DNA from 3 places in the Glutamicibacter sp. AOP12-B1-11 genome. Region 1 is predicted to be linked to each of the others. Evidence: riboswitches for the same ligand, from Rfam matches in the RefSeq annotation. Region 1 holds a riboswitch; each other region holds the start of a gene.
What was found. Region 1 has a riboswitch for thiamine pyrophosphate ahead of ACT3UQ_RS12555 (ECF transporter S component). Riboswitches for the same ligand answer to the same signal wherever they lie in the genome.

Region 2: it holds a riboswitch for thiamine pyrophosphate, as region 1 does, so the genes downstream of both, thiC (phosphomethylpyrimidine synthase ThiC) here and ACT3UQ_RS12555 (ECF transporter S component) in region 1, are expected to answer to the same signal.
Region 3: it holds a riboswitch for thiamine pyrophosphate, as region 1 does, so the genes downstream of both, thiM (hydroxyethylthiazole kinase) here and ACT3UQ_RS12555 (ECF transporter S component) in region 1, are expected to answer to the same signal.

What each region holds. Positions count from the first base shown of each region.
Region 1 is NZ_JBQSYL010000019.1:71,153-78,803, reverse strand. It holds gene ACT3UQ_RS12565 (aminodeoxychorismate lyase) at 1-115, shown strand, start outside; gene ACT3UQ_RS12560 (ATP-binding cassette domain-containing protein) at 112-2,448, opposite strand; gene ACT3UQ_RS12555 (ECF transporter S component) at 2,450-3,067, opposite strand; TPP riboswitch at 3,139-3,257, opposite strand; gene ACT3UQ_RS12550 (DUF4235 domain-containing protein) at 3,332-3,583, shown strand; gene mnhG (monovalent cation/H(+) antiporter subunit G) at 3,647-4,060, opposite strand; gene ACT3UQ_RS12540 (monovalent cation/H+ antiporter complex subunit F) at 4,060-4,326, opposite strand; gene ACT3UQ_RS12535 (Na+/H+ antiporter subunit E) at 4,323-4,955, opposite strand; gene ACT3UQ_RS12530 (Na+/H+ antiporter subunit D) at 4,968-6,572, opposite strand; gene ACT3UQ_RS12525 (Na(+)/H(+) antiporter subunit C) at 6,575-7,024, opposite strand; gene ACT3UQ_RS12520 (Na+/H+ antiporter subunit A) at 7,021-7,651, opposite strand, start outside.
Region 2 is NZ_JBQSYL010000040.1:16,887-24,537, forward strand. It holds gene thiC (phosphomethylpyrimidine synthase ThiC) at 415-2,157, opposite strand; TPP riboswitch at 2,155-2,262, opposite strand; gene ACT3UQ_RS18025 (MFS transporter) at 2,457-3,905, opposite strand; gene ACT3UQ_RS18030 (MarR family winged helix-turn-helix transcriptional regulator) at 3,999-4,439, shown strand; gene ACT3UQ_RS18035 (glycerate kinase) at 4,549-5,718, shown strand; gene ACT3UQ_RS18040 (SDR family oxidoreductase) at 6,424-7,515, shown strand.
Region 3 is NZ_JBQSYL010000043.1:4,313-11,963, reverse strand. It holds gene pgm (phosphoglucomutase (alpha-D-glucose-1,6-bisphosphate-dependent)) at 1-1,000, shown strand, start outside; gene ACT3UQ_RS18310 (amino acid permease) at 997-2,439, opposite strand; gene ACT3UQ_RS18305 (aldehyde dehydrogenase family protein) at 2,516-3,949, opposite strand; gene ACT3UQ_RS18300 (hypothetical protein) at 4,037-5,566, shown strand; gene ACT3UQ_RS18295 (GntR family transcriptional regulator) at 5,563-5,931, shown strand; TPP riboswitch at 5,966-6,060, shown strand; gene thiM (hydroxyethylthiazole kinase) at 6,050-6,844, shown strand; gene thiE (thiamine phosphate synthase) at 6,837-7,478, shown strand; gene thiD (bifunctional hydroxymethylpyrimidine kinase/phosphomethylpyrimidine kinase) at 7,475-7,651, shown strand, end outside.

The DNA of each region.
Region 1 (7,651 bases):
GCTGGTTTCTTCGGTACGGCTGCTCACTGCGGTCCACACCCTTGACGCGAAACCGCTGCGCCTAGACGCCGAGCTCCATGCGGAGCTCAGCGAGCTCAGCGCTTCGGTCCGCTAACTCCAGACCAGGTTGAAGGTGCCCGCCCACAAGGCGGCACCGATGGCCACGGTACCCAATAGCACACCCGTTGCCAACACCGCGCCGTCACGCCAGGTGAAGGACACCGAGCGCACCCAGGTACGTGTTCCCGTGCCAAAGCCCTTGGCTTCCATAGTCACCGCAAGCCTTCCGGCACGGCGCAATGCCTGCACCAACAGCGCGAGCACCTGCCCGAGCTTCGCCTTCACCCGTTGGGTCGGTGAGCGAAGGTCGCCGACTCCTCGCGCGCGGCGGGCCAGCGTCAGGGTGGTGAATTCCTCCACCAGCAAGCCCAGCAACCGCATCCCGGCAAGGGCTCCCAAGACGAATCGGTGCGGAACCTTGAGCTGTTGCGCCAAGGCGCCGCCGAGGTCGCTGGGGTTCGTGGAACTGAGCAAGAGCACCGTGGGCACCGCGAGCGCCAGGGTACGCAATCCGGTAGCTACTCCGGCGCTCACCGATCCTTCGGTAATGCTGAGTATCCCCAGGCTTAGCAGCGTTTCGCCGGAGTCTTCACCTACCAAGGCAATTCCCCAGGCGGCGAGGGCCCCGGCAACAATAAGCGGCCAGCCGCGGCGCATAAACGTGCCCAAACGCAAGCCCGCCAGCGGCAAGGCAAAGAGCGTAGCAAGGATGACCACGCAGGCAGAGACCCAGTCGATGGTCGAGATCAACGGCAAGGTTGCCGCAGCGATCGCACCCAGCTTGGCCAACGGATTGATTTTTGCCAGCCAGCTATCCCCCAAGGGCGCGTCGAGCATCGGGCCTTGGCGTACCGCTGCCGGCTTGGCATCCGGCTCCTCGCGAGTCATTACGATCTGCGCCGCGTTGAGCGCGTGAGCGAAATCTTCATCGTGGGTCACCGCGACCACGGTTATCCCCGATTCGAGCGCCTCGATCAGGATGTTTGCCAGTTCCAGCCACGTATTGGCATCTTGCCCGAAGGTCGGTTCGTCCAAGATCAATACATCTGGTGAGGCGGCCAGCACCGTCGCTACCGAAAGTCGGCGTTTCTCGCCACCGGAGAGCGTGAACGGGTTGGCCTCGCCCAGATGGGCAAGCCCCAAGCGGTCCAGCAGTTCCTCCACCCGCAGAGCAATCTGCGCTGGAGCGTACTTCTCGTTCTCCACCCCGGCCTGGCGTGCTCGGGTAGGTGCGAATGCCAATTCTTCGCGGACGCTTTGCGTGACGAATTGATGTTCCGGTTCCTGGAATACCGACCCGATCCGTGCAACCAATGCCCCTGCCCGCCAGCTGAAGGGTTGCGGACTCAACCCATCGGCCAGGTCGCTGCTTGCTTCGACACTGCCCGTAGCCGGCTCAAGCAATCCGCCTAAGGTCAGCGCCAAGGTGGATTTCCCTGCACCATTTTCCCCGCGAATTACCAACGCTTGGCCGGCGCGCAGCCGCAAGTTGATTTCGGCCGTGCGCACCGCCTGCGGATGGCGCGCCGCGCGCAGGTTCACCGCCGCGAGCAGTTCCGCTCCCTCGCGTGAGTGAAGAGGTTCGGTGTGCGGAACGTAGCCGGGAATCCAAATGCCCGCCCTGGCTAATTCACGGCGAATCTTTTCATTCTCAAAGAGCGCCCGCGGCTCGAGGTCATGGGCGATCCCTCCGCCAGGGGCAAGGACGAGTACGCGGTCTACGTGTTCTGCCCAGGCCTGCAAGCGATGTTCCACCACAAGCAGTGTCGCACCGGTGGCATTGGCGGCGGCAATCACCGCATCACGCAGCGGCGCGATCCCCGACGGGTCAATGTTTGCGGTGGGTTCGTCCAGGAGCATCAGACCGGGGCCCATAGCAAGAATCCCGGCCAAGGCCAGCCGCTGCTTCTGGCCACCGGAGAGTTCCTGGGTGCGGTGCGACAAATCCAGATTCCCAAGTCCTACCGCGCGAAGCACCTCGGGGATTCGCGCGCGGATCAGTTCCGGAGCCATTCCAAGATTCTCCGCACCGAAGGCGACATCGTCGCCGACCCGGCTCTGCACGATCTGTGTTTCGGGGTCTTGCTGCATCAACCCGACCGGGAAGCTGCGGGCAAAGGCATCCCGTCGCTGAATCTGCAGTTTGCCAGTGGCCTGCTGCCGTTCGTCGATCTCCAGAACTCCAGCCAAGGCGTGCAAGAGCGTTGATTTACCGGCGCCAGATGGGCCTAGCAGCAGGACCTTCTGCCCGGCGGGAATATGCAGGTCCAGTCCGCTAAGCGCCGGCAATGGACGTTCGGCATGGTGCCAGCCAAAGTTGTCGGCCGTGATCTCAAAGCCGCCACCGCCGAGGTGCCCGGGGGTGGCTTCGGTAGTCGAAGAACTCAATTCAGGCACTGCGCAGCGAACCTTCAAGGTGTGCCGAACGGCTAGCCAATGCTCCCAGGGCACCGGTCTTCGCCAGAGCACGGGTTGCCAACCACGAGAGAAGTCCGGCAATAACTAGGCCGGAAATGCCCATGGCAACTACGTGGAACAGCTTCATCGCCTCGGTGTACTCAGCGAAGTACCCCAGCAGGTAGGCTTCGCCGATTCCGCCGAAAATTCCCGACATGAATCCCGCAAGCAGTGCCACCGGCAGGTTCCACCGGCGGTACCGCACTGCGGCAAAGACCACCTCGGCTCCGAGCCCCTGGATCAGGCCGGAGAACAGCACCGCTAATCCCCATTGGGAACCTAGCAAGGCTGAGATGACGGCGGCGAGGATCTCGCAATACAGCGCGGCACCGGGTTTCCGGATAATCAACGCACCGAGCACCGCGGGAAAAAGCCACATGCCAGATACGAAGGCGCTTGCCGGTGGGAACGCCACGAAAGCAAGGCTGACCAATCCGTATCCGGCGTTCCAAGCCCAAAAGATAACGCCCGAGGCGACCGCGATTACCGAGGCCACAACGATGTCGACCACGCGCCAGCTGGCACGGTTAGTTGCTGGTGCAACGTTCATAAGGTTTGTCCTCCTATGTAAGGAGGGGAGATGCACGGACCGGTGGGCGTTTAATCGCGCGCCATGATCCGCATCCGAGATGCTCGACTTCCTTCGCCGGTACTAGCCGGGGCAGGTTCGAGGGTCTGCGATCTATCGCACTCTCAGCGTCTTGCACCGCGAACGGCATGACGCTCCCCTGTCGGAATGATTACTGCTCAACCACCATACCGCAGGTATGCTGGGCTACAGAACGAAACCTTACGACGCGAATGCGAGGTCCTCATGAACTCAGTGCAGAAGCTTGTTACCCTTGGAATTTCAATGGGAGCGGGAATGCTTGGAAGCCGACTGGTCGACAAGGTCTGGAAAGGCTTCACCGGAAACGACGCGCCACGTCACGGCAAGGAAGCAGCCGCGGAAGCGAGTATGCGCCAGGCTTTGGGGTTCGCCATTTTCTCCGCCGTGGTCGCATCGATTATCCAGGTGCTGGCTGATCGCGGCACCAACAAGGCCATGAAGAAGTTCAGCAAGTAACATTGCCGAATTCCTTTGGTGGGGCAGGCCATTTGGCCTGCCCCACCAAAGTTTAACCAGCAGCTAGGTGCTCTCGGGCTCGTCGTTCTGTGCAGGTTTCGCTGGCGGCACCGCTGCGGTGGTTCCGGTCGTCTGCGAATGATTGCTAATGACCTGTTTTAGTTCATCAACATGCAAGGTTTCTTTCGCCACGTGCTTCGTGCGATATCCGGCGCGGCCAATCATGTGCGCCGATACCGGGGCAGTCAGCAGCTGCAATCCCCAGGCCAATGCAAAGACCGGGATCAGTCCCCAGCTGCGCAAGTGGATGATGAGTCCGGCGAAGAGCAGCAGGAAGCCCAATACTTGTGGTTTGGTGGCCGCGTGCATGCGTGAAAGCAGATCCGGGAAGGTAATTAAACCGATTCCGGCGATCAGCGACATCAGGGAACCAAGTACCAGCAAGAGCGCAGCGAGTGCTTCTAAGAACGTGTCCATTAGGCGTTCCTCTGATCCGATACGAACCGCGAGACGGTAACCGAGCCGATGAATCCCAAGGTGCATGCAACCACCGTGAACAGCAGGTAATCGGTGTGCCGGTTCAGCGCCATGTCTAGGCACAGCGCACTGGAAATGATCAACAGCATGACGTCGAGAGCGAGCACCCGGTCAAGAATCGAGGGGCCCTTGAAAACCCGCCACAGGCAAGCGATAGAGGCCAGCGCCAACATCACTCCGCCAATCCATACAGCTATTTCAATCATTTCTTGGGCTTCCTGCTGGAGAAATCCGGACCGCATTCATTCTTGATCGCCTCGTATTCATCGGGGCTTCCGATGGCCATGATCAACCGGCGTTCAATGTCGTGGATATTCGCTCGCGCCTTTTCCACATCCGCATCGCTATTCACATCGAGATAGTGCAGGTACAAGGTGGAACTGCTGCGGTCCACGTCCACCACGAAGGAACCTGGGATCAGGGTCAGCACATGGCCCACGGTCATCACTACCAAGTCAGATTCGGTGCGCAGCGGCACTGCGATCACCGCGCTGCGTGCCTTCTTACGGCGTACTATCGCAACTCGCGCCACATGGCCGCTGGCGACGAATACCTGACCGAGGAACCACGCGAAGAGCTTCAGGCAATACCAAAGGTTTATTCGTCCGGGAAGCACCACCGGCGGCAGCGGGAATAGATTCACGATGACGATCGAAATAATCGCGCCAAACAATAGATTCCCGGCCGAGAAGTCCTGCCACAGTGCACCCCATACGAAGATGAGCAGCAGGAGCAACGGCCACTCCTGCTTGAAGGTGGCACGGTGACGGACACCGGAGGTATCCAGCGCATCATCGATGCGCTGGTCACGATGTTTGAGGTTCTTGTCCTTCATGCGCCTTTCCTCCTAACTCAACGGTAGTACTGCGTTGATGAATGGTTCACGTGCAATCAATTCGGCCGCCACGCGTTCACAGAAGGCGAAGATCGGCCCGGCGAATATGGTCAGCGCGATACCTGCGGCAACGAGCGAACCGGTCGCGTAGCGCATCCCCCAAGGCAGGGACTCGGATTCCAACTCGCGGGCAAGCTTCCTGCCCAGATGCGGGGACTCGGCGCCGCCTGCCGCGGCATGTTCCAGAACCCGCGTCGATTCTGCGATCAATTGCGCGTTTGGCACCTCGGCATCCGCCGCACGGCGCCAGAACATACGCGCCCACACACGAATAATCGCAAGCAGGGTCAGCAAACTGGTCAGCAGCCCGGCGCCGATGACCACCCAAGTCAAGGCGTCTGCCTCGGACGACGCCGCATGCAACAGCCCGAACTTCCCGAGGAATCCGGAGAAGGGCGGGATGCCGCCGAGGTTGATGGCCGGAATGAAGAAGAGCACGGCAAGCATCGGAGACAGCTTGGCCAGCGAGCCGAGTTTGGTCACGTTCGCGCTGCCTGCTCGGCGTTCGATGAGCCCGGCAACCATGAATAGCGAGGTCTGCACGATGATGTGGTGGCCCACGTAGTAGATGGTGGCGGCGATGGCCAGCGGTCCGCCGACGGCAACACCGAAGATCAGGTAGCCGATGTGGCTGGTTAGCGTGAACGAAAGCATACGTTTGAGGTCCGTCTGGGCCAGCGCACCGAGAATACCGATGACCATGGTCAATGCCGCAACCACCAGCAGCGCGGCGTTAACCGTCCCGCCGGGGAACAACAGCGTTTCGGTACGGATGATCGCGTACACCCCGACCTTGGTCAGCAGCCCGGCGAATACCGCGGTGACCGGGGCCGGAGCCGTTGGATAGGAGTCCGGAAGCCAGAGCGAGAGCGGGAAAACGGCGGCCTTGATGCCGAAGGCAATAAGCAGCAGCACGTGCAGGATCAGGTGCGGGCCTTGGTCCAGTTCGGGCAGCTTCACCGCCAAGTCTGCCATGTTCACGGTACCTGTGGCGGCATAGATCATTGCGATCGCCATCAGGAAGATCACCGAGGACACCACCGAAACCACCACATAGGTGGTTCCGGCGCGGATGCGTTCGGCGGTACCGCCGAGGGTCAGCAGCACGTAGCTGGCGGTCAGCAGGATTTCGAAGCCGACATACAGGTTGAATAGATCCGCGGCGAGGAAGGCGTTGGACACGCCGGCGAGCAGAATCAGGTAGGCCGGGTGGAAGACCGATACCGGCCCCGGTTCGTCCCCATCGGCCAGGCCCTGGCTGGTCGCGTAGAACAGCACCGCGAGGGACACCACGGTCGAAATCAGCAGCATGAAGGAGCTGAAGCCGTCGACCATCAGCGCAATGCCGAACGGCGAGTCCCAGCCGCCAATGTGGATGGCATAGCTTTCGCCGCCCCACACCGCTGCCACCATGCCGGCTTCGAGGACCAGCGTCAGGCAGAGGATGCCGATCGTGATCAGCCGCTGGACACGGAGGCGGCGGCGCGCCAGGAACGCTGCGCCGGCACCGAATATCGGCAGCAGCACAGCCAGCGGGGAGAGTTCGAGAAATTCCATGGTTACTCTTCCCCTTCTCTAATCGGTCGGCCTTCTTCATCGACGAATTCTGTCGTGTCCTCGGCTACCGGCGAATCTTCTTCTTCGTCATATGCGGTGGACTGCGAAACCTTAATATCCTCGGTATCGTCGGCAACCACATCGGCGCTGGTCAGCGCCCAGGAACGATAGATCATCGCGAGCAGGAACGCGGTCACCGCGAAGGTGATCACGATGGCGGTGAGGATCAAGGCCTGCGGCAACGGATCGGAGTACTCCTCCGGGGCAATGCTCGAATCGAACAGCGGCGCCACCCCGCGGCGTCCGCCGCTGGTCAGAATCAGCAGGTTCACCCCGTTGCCCAAGAGCATGATGCCAAGCAGCACGCGGGTCAGGGTACGTTCCAGTACCAGATAGAATCCGGCGGCCAGCAGCACGCCGGTAATCACCAGGAAGGTAATATTCACGCTCATCGTCCTACCCCCGAAGCCGTGGCGTGGGTGACATCGTGTTGTTCGATCGGTGAGCGCCCCTCGGAGAGCTCATCGATTTCGCTACCCAGGGAGCGCAGGACGTCCTGTACGAGGCCAAGGACCACCAGATACACTCCAATATCGAAAATCGTTGAGGTGACGAACTTATGTTCGCCAAAGACCGGCAGCCAGAATTCCCATACGTAGGTGGTGAAGATCGGGTCGCCGAAAAGCACCGGAATCACTCCGGCAATTCCGGCCAGGGCCAAGCCGCCACCGATCAGCATGCCAGGTGCGACACGCATCGATTCGGAGAGCTCCACGCGTCCGCCGGCAAGGTAGCGGATGGTCAAGGCCAGCCCCGCGATCAGCCCGCCGGCGAATCCCCCGCCGGGAGCGTTGTGCCCGGCGATCAGCGCATAGACGCTGAGCAGCAACACCGTGTGGAATACCAGCCGGGTGACAATCTCGAAAATGATCGAACGCCGTTCGGCCACCAGCGTGTTGCCGGCCATCAGCCAGTCCTGGTTGCTGGAGCTGGCGAAACGCCGGGCCACGCGCAGCCCAACTTCCTTGCTCCGCTGGTCGCCCATGGCTTCGGAGCCGCGGTCGATGCTTCCCGGTGCT
Region 2 (7,651 bases), on a different contig from region 1:
GCTCGGTATTCAAGCAACGGGTAGCTTGCAGTCGAACTACCTGGCGCCGGGACCTAGGATCCATCTGGAGGCGAAAGAAAAAGAACTACCGAGTAAATGATCTGGGTGTTGGCTATTGGAGCTTCTCGGGCAAGCGCGGAATTTTGAGTCTAAGGTCTTGTCGGCCCGCTCGGCAATCGACACCGGAGCGACCGGAAAAGTTTGCCGATCATTTCGTCGACAGAGTCCTGGCCTTGGGTGGGAACCGCCGGGCTCGTGCCGCACAGTGGGTTGAACGGCCAAAATTGAAAAGCTCCCGTTGGATACAATCCAACGGGAGCCTTACGATCATCACTCGCACCTTCAATGAGGTACTTGTAACTCTAAGCGCGCTTTCTGTGCAGGCACTTTGGCTGCGCTTCGGGTTTCCCGGTTCTAGAGCGTGCCGGGTCCAACAGGTATCTCTTCCCCGACATATACCTTGCCACCGCTTTCAAGGAACTGCCGGCTTTTCTCAGCCATCCCGGCCAATGCAGCCTGTGCCTCGGCGGATCCATATTCATCCCGAATGTCTTGGGAGATCCGCATGGAGCAGAATTTCGGGCCACACATTGAGCAGAAGTGCGCGGTCTTCGCTGGTTCCGCCGGCAACGTCTCGTCGTGGAACTCCTGCGCCGTAACGGGGTCCAGTGAAAGGGAGAACTGGTCATTCCAGCGGAATTCGAAGCGCGCCTTGCTCAGCGCATCATCCCGCGCCGTGGCGCCCGGGTGGCCCTTGGCGAGATCCGCCGCGTGCGCCGCAATCTTATAGGTGATCACCCCGGTCTTCACATCATCCCGGTTGGGCAGGCCCAGGTGCTCTTTGGGCGTGACGTAGCAGAGCATCGCGGTGCCATAGCGGGCGATTTCGGTCGCGCCGATTGCGCTGGTGATGTGGTCATATCCCGGAGCGATATCGGTGACCAGCGGGCCGAGCGTGTAAAACGGCGCCCCGTCGCAAAGCTCCTGCTGGCGTTCCACATTCTCGCGCACCAGATGGAAAGGGATATGCCCGGGGCCTTCGACCATCACCTGAACATCATATTTCCAGGCACGCTTGGTCAACTCCGCCAAGGTATCCAGCTCGGCGAACTGGGCCGCATCATTCGCGTCCGCAATGGAGCCTGGACGCAGCCCGTCGCCCAGGGAGAATGCGACATCGTAACGAGAGAAAATCTCGCAGAGTTCGTCAAAGTGGGTGTAAAGGAAATTCTCCTGATGATGCGCAAGGCACCAACCGGCCATAATCGACCCGCCGCGGGAGACCATTCCGGTGACCCGGTTGGCGGTCAGCGGGATGTAGCGCAGCAGCACACCTGCATGAATGGTCATGTAGTCCACGCCCTGCTCGCACTGTTCGATGACCGTGTCGCGGAAGATCTCCCAGGTCAGTTCGTTCGCTTCGCCGTTGACCTTTTCTAGTGCTTGGTAGATCGGGACGGTGCCGATGGGAACCGGCGAGTTGCGGATGATCCATTCACGGGTGGTGTGGATATCGTCGCCGGTGGAAAGGTCCATCACCGTGTCGGCACCCCATTTGGTAGCCCACTGGAGTTTGGAGACTTCCTCGGCGATCGAGCTGGTCACCGCCGAGTTGCCGATGTTCGCGTTGATTTTTACCAAGAAGGCCTTGCCGATGATCATCGGTTCGGATTCCGGATGGTTGATGTTCACCGGAAGGATTGCCCGGCCGGCCGCTAGCTCGCTGCGCACCAGCTCGACATCGCATTCTTCGCGCAGGGCCACATAGCGCATTTCCGGGGTGATGACCCCTTGCCGTGCGTAGTGCATCTGGGTGACCCGAGTCCCGGGTGCCGAACGCAACGGTGGTGCCGAGCGCCCGGCCCATTCGGCGCTCGCCGTGCCGCGGCGGACCGCGGATCTGCCATCATCGTGCAAGTTGCGCTCACGCCCGGCATAGGTCTCGACATCTCCACGCTCACGAATCCACGACTCTCGAAATGGTTTCAGCCCCGTGGTCGGGTCGCTCCCCGGGCCGCTGGTGCGGTACACCTGCAGCGGTTCGTTCGGCTCGCCGTTGGGGGCATCTGCCAGCTGGATCTGCGTGACAGGAACCGAAATTCCCTCAGACTCACGGTAGGCAAGGGTGTGGGCAGAGTGCTGTTCAAATTGTTCCACTGTGGGAAACTCACTTCCTTCGCCGGCATTACCCGGACAGGTTCAACGGTCGCGGACGGCGTTAGCCCGATCTCAGCCCCTGCGAGGGCACCCGTGTGGTCTCAAACAAGGTATCACGACTGACAACGTGGACTTGCAAGGAAGACGAGAAACTTTAAAGTGAAAGGCTCCCATTGGGCAATATCCAACGGGAGCCTTACGATCATCACTCGCACCTTCAAGGAGGTGTCTACGACATTACCCGGGGTTTCTATGTCAAAGCTGAGCATAAACTCGGCAATTCCGAAGAGCCGGGGTGACTACTTGTTCAGGCTGAGTTCCTGCGACGCGTCGACTTCGATCGCGGTCTTCTTCGCGGCGCTGGGAATGCAGGCCGCCAAGATTGCCGCGACCACGGAAATGCCAGCTCCAAGTATCAGCGCCACGCGGAATCCGGATTCTGACGGTAGTGAAGCTCCGCCGAAATCGGTGGTCATCTGGGCCAGCACCAGGCCGATGACCGCGGCGCCGGTGGTCGTGCCCAGCGAACGCATCAGCGTGTTAAAGCCATTGGCCGCAGCCGTTTCGCTGCGGGGGACTGCGCCCATGATGATCGCCGGCATGGCGCCGTAGGCCAGAGCCACACCACCGTTGATGACGAGGCTGGTGAGCATCAGGCTCCACGCGCTACCCATGCCGAGCAGGGTCAGGCAGTAGCCGACGGCGATGACCGAAACGCCAAGTACCAGCGTGAACTTCGGGCCTCGTGCGTCGGAAAGCCGCCCGCCGACAGGGGAGAGCACCAGCATCATCAGGCCGCCTGGAGCCATCCAGAGGCCGGCTGCGAGAATCGACTGGCCCAAGCCATAGCCGGTCTGCGACGGCAGCTGCAGGATCTGTGGCATGACCAGCATGCTGGCGTACATTCCGAAGCCGACGAAAATCGAGGCGATATTTGTCAGCAGCACGCGCGGAATAACAGCGGTGCGCAGGTCAACCAGCGGATCCTTGGTCCGTGTTTCCCAAATGCCCCAGATCAACAGCGTGAGGGCGGCCATTCCGAACAGGCCCAGCGTCAGCGGTGCCGCCCAGCCCCAAGAGGAGCCCTTGGAGACGGCAAGCATGAGCGAGATCAGGCCAATGCCCAGCCCAATGGCGCCCAGCCAGTCGAAGCGCTGTCCGGCGGCGCCGGCCGGCAGGGCAGGAATGAGTTTCCAGATGGCGACAACTACCAGCAGCGTGACTACCGCGCTGCCGTAGAACAGGGCGCGCCAGTTGGCGAAATCAATGACGGCGGCGGAAATCGGCATGCCGATGGCGCCACCGACGCCCAGCGTGGCGCTGACCGTGGCAATGGCCGAAGACAGGCGTTCCTTCGGGACAAGGTCACGCAGCATGGCGATGCCCAGTGGCACCATGCCCGAGCCTAGGCCTTGCAGTGCGCGGCCGACGATCATGACCTCCACCGTGGGGGCCATGGCGCACACGATGGAACCGAGGATCAGTGGCAGCGCCAGGATGAGCAGCATGCGCCGTTTGCCAAAGAGGTCGCCCAAGCGCCCGGAAATTGGTACTGCCACCGCGGCTGCAAGTAGCGTGGCGGTGATGATCCACGCGGTGTTTGAGGCTGAGGTATCAAAAATGCCGGGCAGCTGTGGGATCAGCGGCGTGACCATGGTCTGGGTGATCGACGAAGCGATGCCCGCGGAGGCGAGAACGGCGACTGCTAGACCTGAGCCGGGAATCCCGGCAGAGGTGGGTTTGGACACGAGAGCCTCTCAGAGTGAATGTGTAAGATACATAAAATGTTCATAATACATGTTCGGGTATGATCGAATGAGTAGAAGTGGAGAATTAGGTACATGAAACGCCGCACAGCAGATATCGAGTATGAGCAAACGCTGCTCAGCCGCTACACCATCGCGCAGCGCCGAAGCGGTGATGGCTTGGATCGCAGCGTCTATCTGCTGATGAGCCGCATCGAAGTCCAGGGGCCGATGTCGATCGGTGAAATGAGCACGGTTTTTCTCCTCGACGCCTCGACCCTGCAACGTCAAACCACCACCGCTGTGCGGGACGGCTATCTCGAACGAATCCTCGATCCGGCGGGCAGTGTTGCGCGAAAGTTTGCCTTGACCGAACTGGGGCAGCAGCGGCTCACGGAGGTTCGCGAGCATTCGGTCAGCGCAATCGACCGCATTACCTCGGATTGGCCGGCCGAAGAAGTCAACAAATTCGCAGAACTTCTGCATAAGTTCAACGCGTCAATCGAGGACTACCGCGAACAGCAGGGCGGTAAATAGTCGGCTACGCGTCAAGGGTGCGTAATGCATATAAATCAGCTCGCTGGTGCTCAAAAGTATGTATGCCTGCCTATATTCCCGGGATTCAAGAGCACCTAATGTTGAGTCCATGACACAGCGCACGCCAGCCGCGGCCCAACCACTAAATGTGGCAATCGTTCCGGACTCCTTCAAAGGCAGCGCCCGGGCCAGCGAAGTCGCGGACGCGATCGCCGCAGGGGTGAATGCGGCTGCTACCTCTGTGGCCCGTACGGTATCGATCACCGCCGTTCCCTTTGCCGATGGCGGCGAGGGAACCCTCGATGCGTTGATCGACGCTTGGGGAACCGAAGCGAAGGTCGTTGAAACAACCGATGCGCTGGGCAGGACCGTCAACTCGCGTTTCGGGTTGTCTGCAGATGGAACGACCGCCGTGATCGAGGCAGCGGAAGCCGCGGGATTGCCCCAGGTCAGTGACGTACCGCGGCAACCACTTCAAGCCACCACTTTTGGGCTGGGCCCACTTGTCATTCAAGCCTTGGAGCTTGGAGTGCAGCGAATCATTCTTTGTCTTGGTGGCTCGGCCACCACCGATGGCGGAGCTGGATTGCTCGCAGCTCTGGGTGCGAAGTTCCTCGATGCTCAGGGCAAAGAATTGGCTGCGGGCGGTGGTGCGCTGAACGACCTGGCGAGCATCGATATCTCCGGTCTGGATTCGCGAGCTTCTCGAGTCAAATGGCAGATCGCCTGCGATGTCACCAATCCGTTGCTGGGAGAAAACGGGGCCGCCGCGGTTTTCGGACCGCAAAAGGGCGCCTCGCCCCAGGAAGTGGAAGCACTGAATGCGGGACTGGCTCGGCTCGCTGACACCTTGGAAACCGCGTCCGGTCGAAAGCTGCGCGAGCAGCCCGGCATGGGAGCCGCCGGCGGCTTGGCGCTCTGCCTTGGATCTTACTGCGAGGTTGAGCTCGTGCCCGGGTGGGAACTGGTAGCGCAGGCTTTGAACGCGCACCAGATTCTTGCCGACGCGCAGCTGGTCTTTACCGGTGAGGGGCGCCTGGATTCGCAATCCCTGCAGGGCAAGGTGGTCAGCGGGGTGCTGCAGGCTGCGCGCAGAGATGCAGACATTATCGTGATCGCCGGATCCGTAGACCTTGCCGAGGAGCTGCTCGCCGAGTCGGGAATTCTCGCAGCCTATTCGATAGCACAGGGCCCGGCCGATCTCGATGAGCTTTCATCGCAGGCTTTGGAGCTCATCCGGCGCACCGCATATCAGGTGGCGCGCACTTACCTGCATTAAAGTAGGCGCCTATTCGGGCGCTTGCCGGATCGGCGCTGAGCAATCCGGCATTCATGATCACGCGCACCGGCTCCTCGTAATATTCGCCACTGTCCGCATGGCTCCCCGCGTAGTTCGGCAGAAGACCCGAATGATTACACACCTGAGTTGAATCCTTCACACCAAGATTTTCACAACAAATTGGGCGAGTGGCCGTGGTGTGCCGCTGCAGACGGACCCGACACAAACGCCTCGGTCCGGATCCAGCTTCATGGGCGTTGCGCAGGACCAGATGCCCGTGACGTGAAACGCGATATTGAACAGGAGCATGCAGAGATTCTTGCTTCGGTCCTGGATCGCGATGCGCGATGGGCCGGTGAACTGTTGTGTAACGGCGCGGCGAGGCTCCCCTGTTCTCCGCACGAACCGTCCGCTTCCTGAACGCGTAGTTCAGGACGTAGTTGGTTGCGTAGGAGGGGAAGTCTAGGGCGAACAATCTGGGTCGGCCCGGAAGTCGTGGTGTGTATGGAGCTAGGAACCGTGAAATTCAGCTGTTTTTGAGGCCAATTTTTCGAGTCTGAGATGCCGAGGTGGGGAGTGGCGTAGCTTCAGAAGCGAGTCGCTCAGGGTGGGCGCGCGCGGATGAATAATCTTTTGGATTGCTCCGAGCAGGCGACCGGGCGGACAGCCGGGAATATCTAGCCTGCATCGTAGCTTGGCACCAGTATGGCAATCAATGACAAATCGGTACAGAGTGAACAACGCACAGCGCTCGTGGTTGGAGCGACGGGCATCGCAGGATCTGCACTTGTGGAGACCCTCGCCACCGCAGGATGGCCAGTTATTGCCTTGTCCCGCAGGCCGGGGGCTGATCGCGACGGAGTGCGCTGGCTTTCCGCGGACCTGACTTCGGCTGAATCAGTGGCGGCCGTTCTCGCTCCTGAACATCCGACGCACATCTTCTTCACCGCTTGGTCGCGGCAGGACTCTGAGGAAGAGAACATCACTGTCAACGCAGGCATGTTGCGAGTTCTCTTGGCCGCGCTGCGGGACAAGCCGGTTGCCCATGTGGCTCTGATGACGGGGCTAAAGCACTACCTTGGCCCTTTCGAAGCCTACGCCGCCGGCGAGATGCCGGATACTCCGTTCCATGAAGAAGAACCGCGGCTGCCCGTTCGGAACTTCTACTACGCGCAAGAAGACGAGTTGTTCGCCGCGGCCGCCGAGCAGGGATTCACCTGGTCCGTGCACCGCGCGCACACCGTCATTGGGCATGCTGTGGGAAACGCAATGAATATGGGGCTCACGCTCGCCACGCAAGCAACGCTGTGCAAGGAAACGGGAGAACCGTTCGTCTTCCCGGGCTCAGAAATGCAATGGAACGGGCTGACTGACATGACAGACGCCGGTCTGCTTGCAGAGCATATGCTCTGGGCTTCGACGACCCCTGGCGCCGCCAATGAGGCCTTTAATATCGTCAATGGCGATGTCTTTCGGTGGCGCTGGATGTGGCCGAAGCTCGCCGCGCACTTTGGAGTTGAATGGGAAGGCTACCAACAGGCGCCTCGGCCTCTCGAGCAGGCCATGAGCGGCCGGGAAAGGCAGTGGAGCGAGTTGGCGCTGAAGCACGGGTTGGCGGAACAAAAGCTGGGTCGCATGGCTTCGTGGTGGCACACCGACGGTGACCTAGGGCGAAACATAGAAGTGGTGGCAGACATGGGGAAGAGCAGGGTGGCTGGCTTTACCGGGTATCGTCGAACATTTGATGCTTTCGTGGCGCTGTTCGACCGCTATCGCGTGGATCAACTCATCCCCTAAGTGGTGCCTATCTCTGGGCCAGAGAGACGAGCGTCGCCGCAACGGCTTAGCCGTCCACGTCGAGAATAAACAGGCGCAGCAGCTGGGAATGCGCTGTTATCGAAGCATTTAACCGGCCTGGGCGGGGGATCAAAGG
Region 3 (7,651 bases), on a different contig from region 1:
TGCGGATTTGGCGCAGGTGATCGACTTCGAGGCGATCGCCGCCTCCGGGATCTCGATCGGCGCGGATCCGCTCGGCGGCGCCTCGGTGCACTACTGGGGCGAGATCTCACGGCGCTACGGGCTGAACCTGAGCGTGGTGAACGAAGAGGTGGACCCGCGCTTTGGCTTCATGACGCTGGATAAGGATGGCAAGATCCGCATGGATTGCTCCTCGGCGCATGCGATGGCCTCGCTGGTCGCTAACCGGGATAAATACGATATCGCCACGGGCAACGATGCGGACGCCGACCGGCACGGAATCGTCACCCCGGATGGCGGCTTGATGAACCCGAACCATTTCCTGGCCGTGGCCATCGACTACCTGCTCACGCACCGCCCGCAGTGGCCCGCCGACGCGCAGATCGGCAAGACTTTGGTCTCTTCGGTGCTGATCGACAAGGTGGTTGCGGCGCACGGGCGCGAATTACGCGAGGTGCCGGTGGGCTTCAAATACTTTGTCGAACCGCTGGCCTCCGGCAAGGTGGCCTTCTGCGGTGAAGAATCGGCCGGAGCGAGCTTCCTGGACTTCAACGGACGGGCCTTCAGCACCGACAAGGATGGGCTGATGCTCGCGCTGCTTGCCAGCGAAATCCGCGCGGTGACCGGCAAGAGCCCGAGCCAGCGGCATGCCGAGCTGGTCGCCGCGCACGGGCAGAGTTTCTATGACCGCTTCGACGCCCCGGCAACGCGGGCGCAGAAGGCCGTGCTGGGCAAGCTGGATCCGCAGGCCGTCACCGCGACCGAGCTCGCCGCGGATCCGATCACCGCGAAACTCACCGAGGCCTCGGGATTCGCCATTGGCGGGCTGAAGGTTTCCAGCGAACACGCGTGGTTTGCCGCACGCCCCTCGGGGACCGAGGACATCTACAAGATCTACGCCGAATCCACCCGCTCGGCCGAGCACCTCGCGCAGGTTTTGCGCGAGGCCCAGGTCATCGTTAACGCCGCACTGGCCGCTTAGCGCAGGCTCCAGGGGTCGATTTTGACCTCGGGCTGCTTGCGCGTCTTCCACCAGTGGCCCGCCCAGAGCAGCAGGAAGAGCGGAAGCCCGATGTAGCTGGAGAGCACCTCCAGCACCCGGCCTTGGAGTACCGCTTCGTAGTTCTGCCCGGCGATCACCACGATCAGGATCACGAAGGCGAGGATCGGCCCCAGCGGGAATAGCGGCGCCCGGTAGGGAAGTTTGGCCAGGTCCTGTCCGCTGGCGATATATGCCTTGCGGAACTTGTAGTGGCTAACCGCGATGCCCACCCAGGCGATAAAACCGGACAGCCCGGAGACGTTCAGCAGCCAGGTGTAGGCCGAGCCTTGCCCGATGAGGGCGGTGAGGAAGCCGAAAAGGCCCACCGAGGCGGTTAAGAGCATGGCCGGCACCGGCACTCCGCGGCGGTTGAGCCGGCCGAAGATCTTCGGCGCCTTGCCGTCGCGGGCCATAGAATAAAGCATACGTGCTGAGGCATATAGTCCGGAGTTGCCCGCCGAAAGGATCGCGGAGAGGATCACCGCATTCATCAGTGCCGCGGCGAAGGCGATTCCGGCGCGCTCGAAGACCATGGTGAATGGCGAATTGGCGATATCCGACTCACCGCTGGCGAGCAGGGTTGGGTCGGTATATGGCAGCAGGGTACCAATAATGAAGATTGCGCCCACATAGAAGAGCATGATGCGCCAGAAGATCGCCTTGATCGCCTTGGGGATATCGCGCTGCGGATTCTCCGCTTCGCCGGCGGCCACACCCACCAGCTCGGTGCCCTGGAACGAGAAGCCGGCGATCATGAACACCGAGACCACCGAGAGCCACCCGCCAACAAACGGCGCGTCTCCGGTTGACCAGTTGCTGAAGCCCGGGGAGCTGCCGCCCATAATACCCAGCACCATGGCTACGCCGCAGATGAGGAACACGATCACCGTGATGACCTTGATCATCGCCAGCCAATATTCGCTTTCGCCGAAGGCCTTCGTGGACAGCGCGTTCAGCGCGGTGAGCAAGAGCAGGAAGGTCCCGGCCCAGATCCAGCCGGGGACATCCGGCAGCCAGTAGGACATCACAATGCCCGCGGCAACCAGTTCAGCGGCGACGGTAATGGCCCAGTTGAACCAGTAGTTCCAGCCGATAGCGAAGCCGAAGTGGCGGTTGACGAAGACCGAAGCATAGGTCTGGAAGGAGCCGGCCACCGGCAACCGTGCGCTCATTTCGCCCAAGGACTGCATTAGGAGCAGGACCATCAGGCCGATCAGCGCGTAGGCGAGCAGCGAACCGCCCGGGCCTGCCTGGGCGATCGTGCCGCCGGAGGCGACAAAGAGTCCGGTGCCGATCGACCCGCCGATGGCGATCATCTGCATATGGCGCGCTTTGAGGCCACGCTTCAAACCATCGGTGGACGGTGCGGGCTCGGTCATGCAGATGCTCCTGAAGTAAGGTTTTTGGGCCTTAACAATCATTCCACCTGGAAAGCTTCAGCAGCTATGAACCGCGCTACAGTAAGCGATCAATAATCTTTCGCTTAGCCCATGTATATGGAGGATATATTGCGCTCAAGGTGTCAATGACCGTCGTTTTGCTGAGTTCTGAGCGGATCTGCGAAAGCCGGTCGAAGCCATACTTGCCGTGGTACGAGCCCATTCCACTGGCCCCCACCCCGCCAAATGGCAGGGACGGGATGACCATTTGGGCCAGTGGCGCATTGTGCACAATCGCTCCGGCGCGCACTCGATCGGAGAAGATCGACTGCAGCCGCGGGGACTCGCTCATCAGGTACGCGGCCAGCGGGGAGGGGCGTGCGGCGATGAATTCAAGCGCCTCGTCGAAGGAGGCCACCTCGACGACCGGAAGGATCGGACCGAAGATCTCTTCCTGCATCAGCTTCGAGTCGAGGTCGACCTGGCGCATGATGGTCGGGGCGATGCGCAAGGTGTCCGCGTCGTAGTCGCCGCCGTGGACCACCTCACCCGAATCGAGCATGCCCACCAGTCGGTCGAAATGCTTCCGGCTGACGATTCGGCCGTAATCCGGGTGGTTGATCGGGTCTTTGCCGTAGAAGCCGGCAATCGCCTGGCCGAGCCGGGCGATCAATGCGTCGGTGTCCCCGATGGAGAGCACATAGTCCGGGGCCACGCAGGTCTGTCCGGTATTCATGAATTTCGCATAGGCCAGGCGCTTGGCGGTGGGCAATGACTGGTTGTCTACCACCGCGGGGCTCTTGCCGCCGAGCTCGAGGGTGGTGGGTGTCAGCTGCTTGGCGGCCGCTTCGGCGACCACCCGCGCGACCTGCTGTCCACCGGTGAAGAAGATGTGGTCCCAGCGTGCGGCGAGCAGCTCGGTGGCGGTGTCCACTCCGCCCTCGATAACCGCGTAGACCCGGGCGTCCAGGTACATCGGGAGCAGTTTCGCCAGCACCCCCGAGGTGGCCGGTGCGAGCTCCGAAGGCTTGAGCACCGCGGCGTTTCCGGCGGCGATCGCGGCGACCAGTGGAGCCAGCATCAACTGCAAGGGATAGTTCCACGGCCCGATGATCAGCACGACCCCCAGCGGCCGGGGTTCGACCTTGGCCATGGCCGGCTGCAGCGCGAAGGGAACCTTGACGGCGGTTGAATCCATCCACTCCGAGAGATGCCGTTGGGCGTGGTCGATTTCGGAACGGACCACGTCGATTTCGCTGAACTTCGCCTCGGTGGCGCTCTTGCCAAGGTCCTCGGCGAGCGCGTCGAGGAATTCTCCCGTGCGTTCGGCCAGCATCTTTTCCAGGGCACGCAGCTGCTGGGCGCGAAAGCGCCGCGGGTGCGTGATGCGGGTGTCGGCGGATCGGCGCAGGTGCCCGAGGACCTCGGTGATGCGCGAGGGATGCTCGTCTACCGGCGGTGCGGCGTCGCCGACGGGATCTGGAAGCGGATTTGAGGTAAAGAGACCCATGGCTCGATGCTACTTCATTGATTCCCCGGGATATTCCATTTGTATCAGGTGTTTGATACATTAGTTTTTCAACTTACGGAGGTAATTATGGATCAACTCTCCACCGCCGCGTTCAGCATGGCGATCGGCGCAGCCCTGATCTACGCGTGGCTGCGCACGGTTGCCCGTCAAGACAACAGGCCCGCACTGCTGCGGGCGAGATCCCACTCCTTCTGGTGCGCGCTGATTGCCTTCTTCGTAAGCAGTTCCGGCGGGGTGAGCAACCAGCAAGCGGCCCATGCCGGCGCCGGCGAATCCCTGTGGGCCAGCGATCTGCTCGCCGCCACCGGTCCGGCACTCTGGCTGCTGTCGATCTATCTGATCGGCCTCTACTCCTGGCCGGCGTCGGTGGCGAATGTGCGCGCGGCCTCCCTGGAACCTCGCTCGATGATGACGCCGTTGCCTAAGGCCTTGAGTGCCGTCGCCGCGCTGGTACTCCTCGGCGCCGGTCTTACCCTGTGGATGATCCGCGACGTCACCGGGGTCCCCCCGCAATATGAGGTTGCCTCCTCGGACGCCTACGGAAGCACCTGGGTTTCGCAGTCCGCGACCGACGGACTGCGTGCGGCGGACCAGATGCTGGCCCTGTTTGCCATCAACCTGGCCTCCCTGGCGCTGGCCCTGCTCATCGCGATGCTCTTCATTTTGCTGCGCAAACCGCTTGGTTCGCTCAGCCCCCACGATAACCAGGTATTGCGCGAAGTCTGGCTCAACCGGCTGCTGCGCACCTCGATCCTGGCCTTTGCCTCCGTTGGAGCCTCGTCGCTGCATTACAAGGCCTCGTGGCTTATGTCGCTGGATCGCACCATGTATCAACCCTGGCAAAACACCGCTAACGTGGCCATGCTCATCACCTTCATCGCCATGGCATTGTGGAAGCCACCGGAAAATTTTGCCAGAACCACTAGCCCAAAGCCTGCCTCCTCCTTTTTGCGGATGCGCGAAAATTTGTTTGCCATTGGATTCCTCACCACCGCGCTCACACTCATCGCACTGGCCTGCTCCTCCTCGCTTGTGCAGACCGAGTACGCGGACAATGCGCGCCCCGGTGAGAATGCCCCGCAGGCAATTGTGTCGCTCCTGGTGGTAGCCCTCTTGTTCTTGGTGCTCAATGCCGGGTTCCTGGGCTACCTGCACCTGAAGTCCAGGGGAACCCATTCACTGGCTCGGCACAGCGCAGACCTGCCGCGCTATGTCTATGTGCTCGCCGGACTCTTGCTCATCGGCGCCACATACCTGCTGATCAATCCACCATTCGAATATTTTTGGGGTCTAGTTCCGGTCAAACCGGTCTTTGCGCTGGGTGCGCTCCTCGCGTTGCTTGCCGCTACCGCCTGCCACATCTGGTGGGTTCGGCGTGCGGCCTTGCCTTGGGATGTCACCGTGGAGCAAGAAATTTGGTACCGCCAAGTCCACGAACTACGCGCCCTCCGTGTAGTCACCGCGGCGGCCGTCGCCATGCTGGCCTGGGGTTACGAGGCAGGTCCCTACGTTTCGGCCGTGGGGATCATCGTCTTCTGCTGCCCGGCAGTGATCATTTTGGCCCGCCCAGAAACTAGGGTGCCGCAGCGCGTATGAGCCAACATATTTTCGTGGACCTGGACGCGGCGGTTCCGCCCTATGAACAGATCCGCACGCAAATCTCTTCGCTGATTTCCTTGGGCGAGCTGCCGGCGGGAAGCAAGCTCCCTACGGTGCGGGCACTGGCCACCGATTTGGGGGTCGCTTCCGGGACGGTGGCCCGCGCTTACAAGGAACTCGAAGCCACCGGCCTGGTTTCCTCCCGGCGGCGTGCCGGAACGGTGGTGAACGCCGGAGCCGATATGGAGAAATCCTCCGGTGATCTGGTTCAAGCGGTGGATCGGGTGTGGGAGCTGGCCCGAGCTCAGGGAATCGACGAGGCCACCGTCAGGGCGCTGGTGCAACGCCGGGCGCGGCAATAATTTGTTCTTCCGCGGCTTTGGTGAGTACGCTCTAGCCAGTGACACGGGGTGTCGGATTCACCGACTGAGATGAGACCCGTCGAACCTGAACTAGTTCAAACTAGCGGAGGGATGTCGCATGACCCTGACTTCCGTTGCCCGGAATTACCGGCAACAATCCCCTTTGGTGTTTTGCCTGACCAATACCGTGGTCACCAACTTCACCGCGAATGCGCTGCTGGCCTCCGGGGCGGCTCCGGCCATGACCGACCTGCCCGGCGAAGCCGGGCCATTTGCCGCGGTGGCCTCCGCGGTCCTGGTGAACCTGGGCACCCCGAGCACCGAACAGCTGCGCGCCATGGACGAAGCGGTTCACGGTGCGAACCAGGCCGGCACCCCCTGGGTGCTGGACCCGGTGGCCGTGGGCGCATTGCCGGTGCGCACTGACTTCGCGCGAAAAATCGTGACCCAGCGCCCCACCCTGATCCGCGGCAATGCCTCGGAAATTCTGGCGCTGGCCGGGCGGAGCTCGACCGGGCGCGGAGTGGACGCGCAGGACACCGTGCACGCGGCCATCGAGGCCGGACGCCAGTTGGCCGCCGAATATGGTTCGGTGGTCGCGATCTCCGGGGCGGCCGATGCGATCATCGATGCCAAACGCACCACGCTGGTGCACAGCAACGGGATCGGCTTGACCGGGATTACCGGCGGCGGCTGCGCCCTGGGTGCAATCTGCGCCGGAATGCTCGCGGTGAGCGAAGACCCGTTCGACGCGGCGATCGCAGCCCACGGCCTGTACGGACTGGCCGCCGAAAAGGCCCTGGCCATCGGCCGCGGTCCGGGAAGTTTCGCCGCGGCCTTCCTCGACGAACTCTCGCTGCTGGACCCCGAGGAATTGCACAACCTGCGCCTTGAGGAGGCAAATAATGCGTGATCTGGGAATCTACCTGGTAGCCAACACCGAAAGCTGCCAGCCGCGCAGCACCTTGGAAGTCATCGAAGGTGCGGTGGCCGCGGGTGTGCAATGGGTGCAGCTGCGGGCCAAGAACGAGACCGCCCGCGAATTCTTCGAACTTACCTGCGCGGCGGCAGAACTCACCGCCGGCAAGGCCGAACTGCTGGTCAACGACCGCATCGACGTATTCCTCGCGGCACGGGCAGCGGGTGCCGCGGTCACCGGCATCCACATCGGGCAGAAGGATATTGCGGTGCGCTACGCCCGCGAAATCATCGGCGAGGGGATTATCGGGCTCAGCGCTTCCACCGATGAACAGCTGACCGGGGCCAACGCCGACGCGAAATACCTCGATTACCTGGGGGTCGGGGCGATCCGCGCGACGCCCACGAAGAAGGACCATCCCACCCCGCTGGGCATCGATGGATTCCTGCGGGCCAAGCGGCTCACCGAGCTGCCCGCCGTGGCCATCGGCTCGCTGACCGCCGCGGATGCCGCGGCGCTGCGCGACGGCGGGGCCGCCGGCATGGCGGTGGTCCGCGCGATCTGCGCCGCCGAGGATCCGCAGGCGGCCAGCGCCGAACTGCTGGACCGCTGGGAAGGTGCCAAATGAGCCTCAACATTCTTTCCATTGCCGGCTCCGACCCCTCGGGAGGCGCGGGCATCCAGGCGGATCTGAAGGCCATCGGCGCCAACGGCGGCTACGGCATGGCCGTGATCACCGCGCTCACCGCGCAGAACACCCTAGGGGTGGATGCGGTGCAGGCCGTCGACGCGGAATTCGTG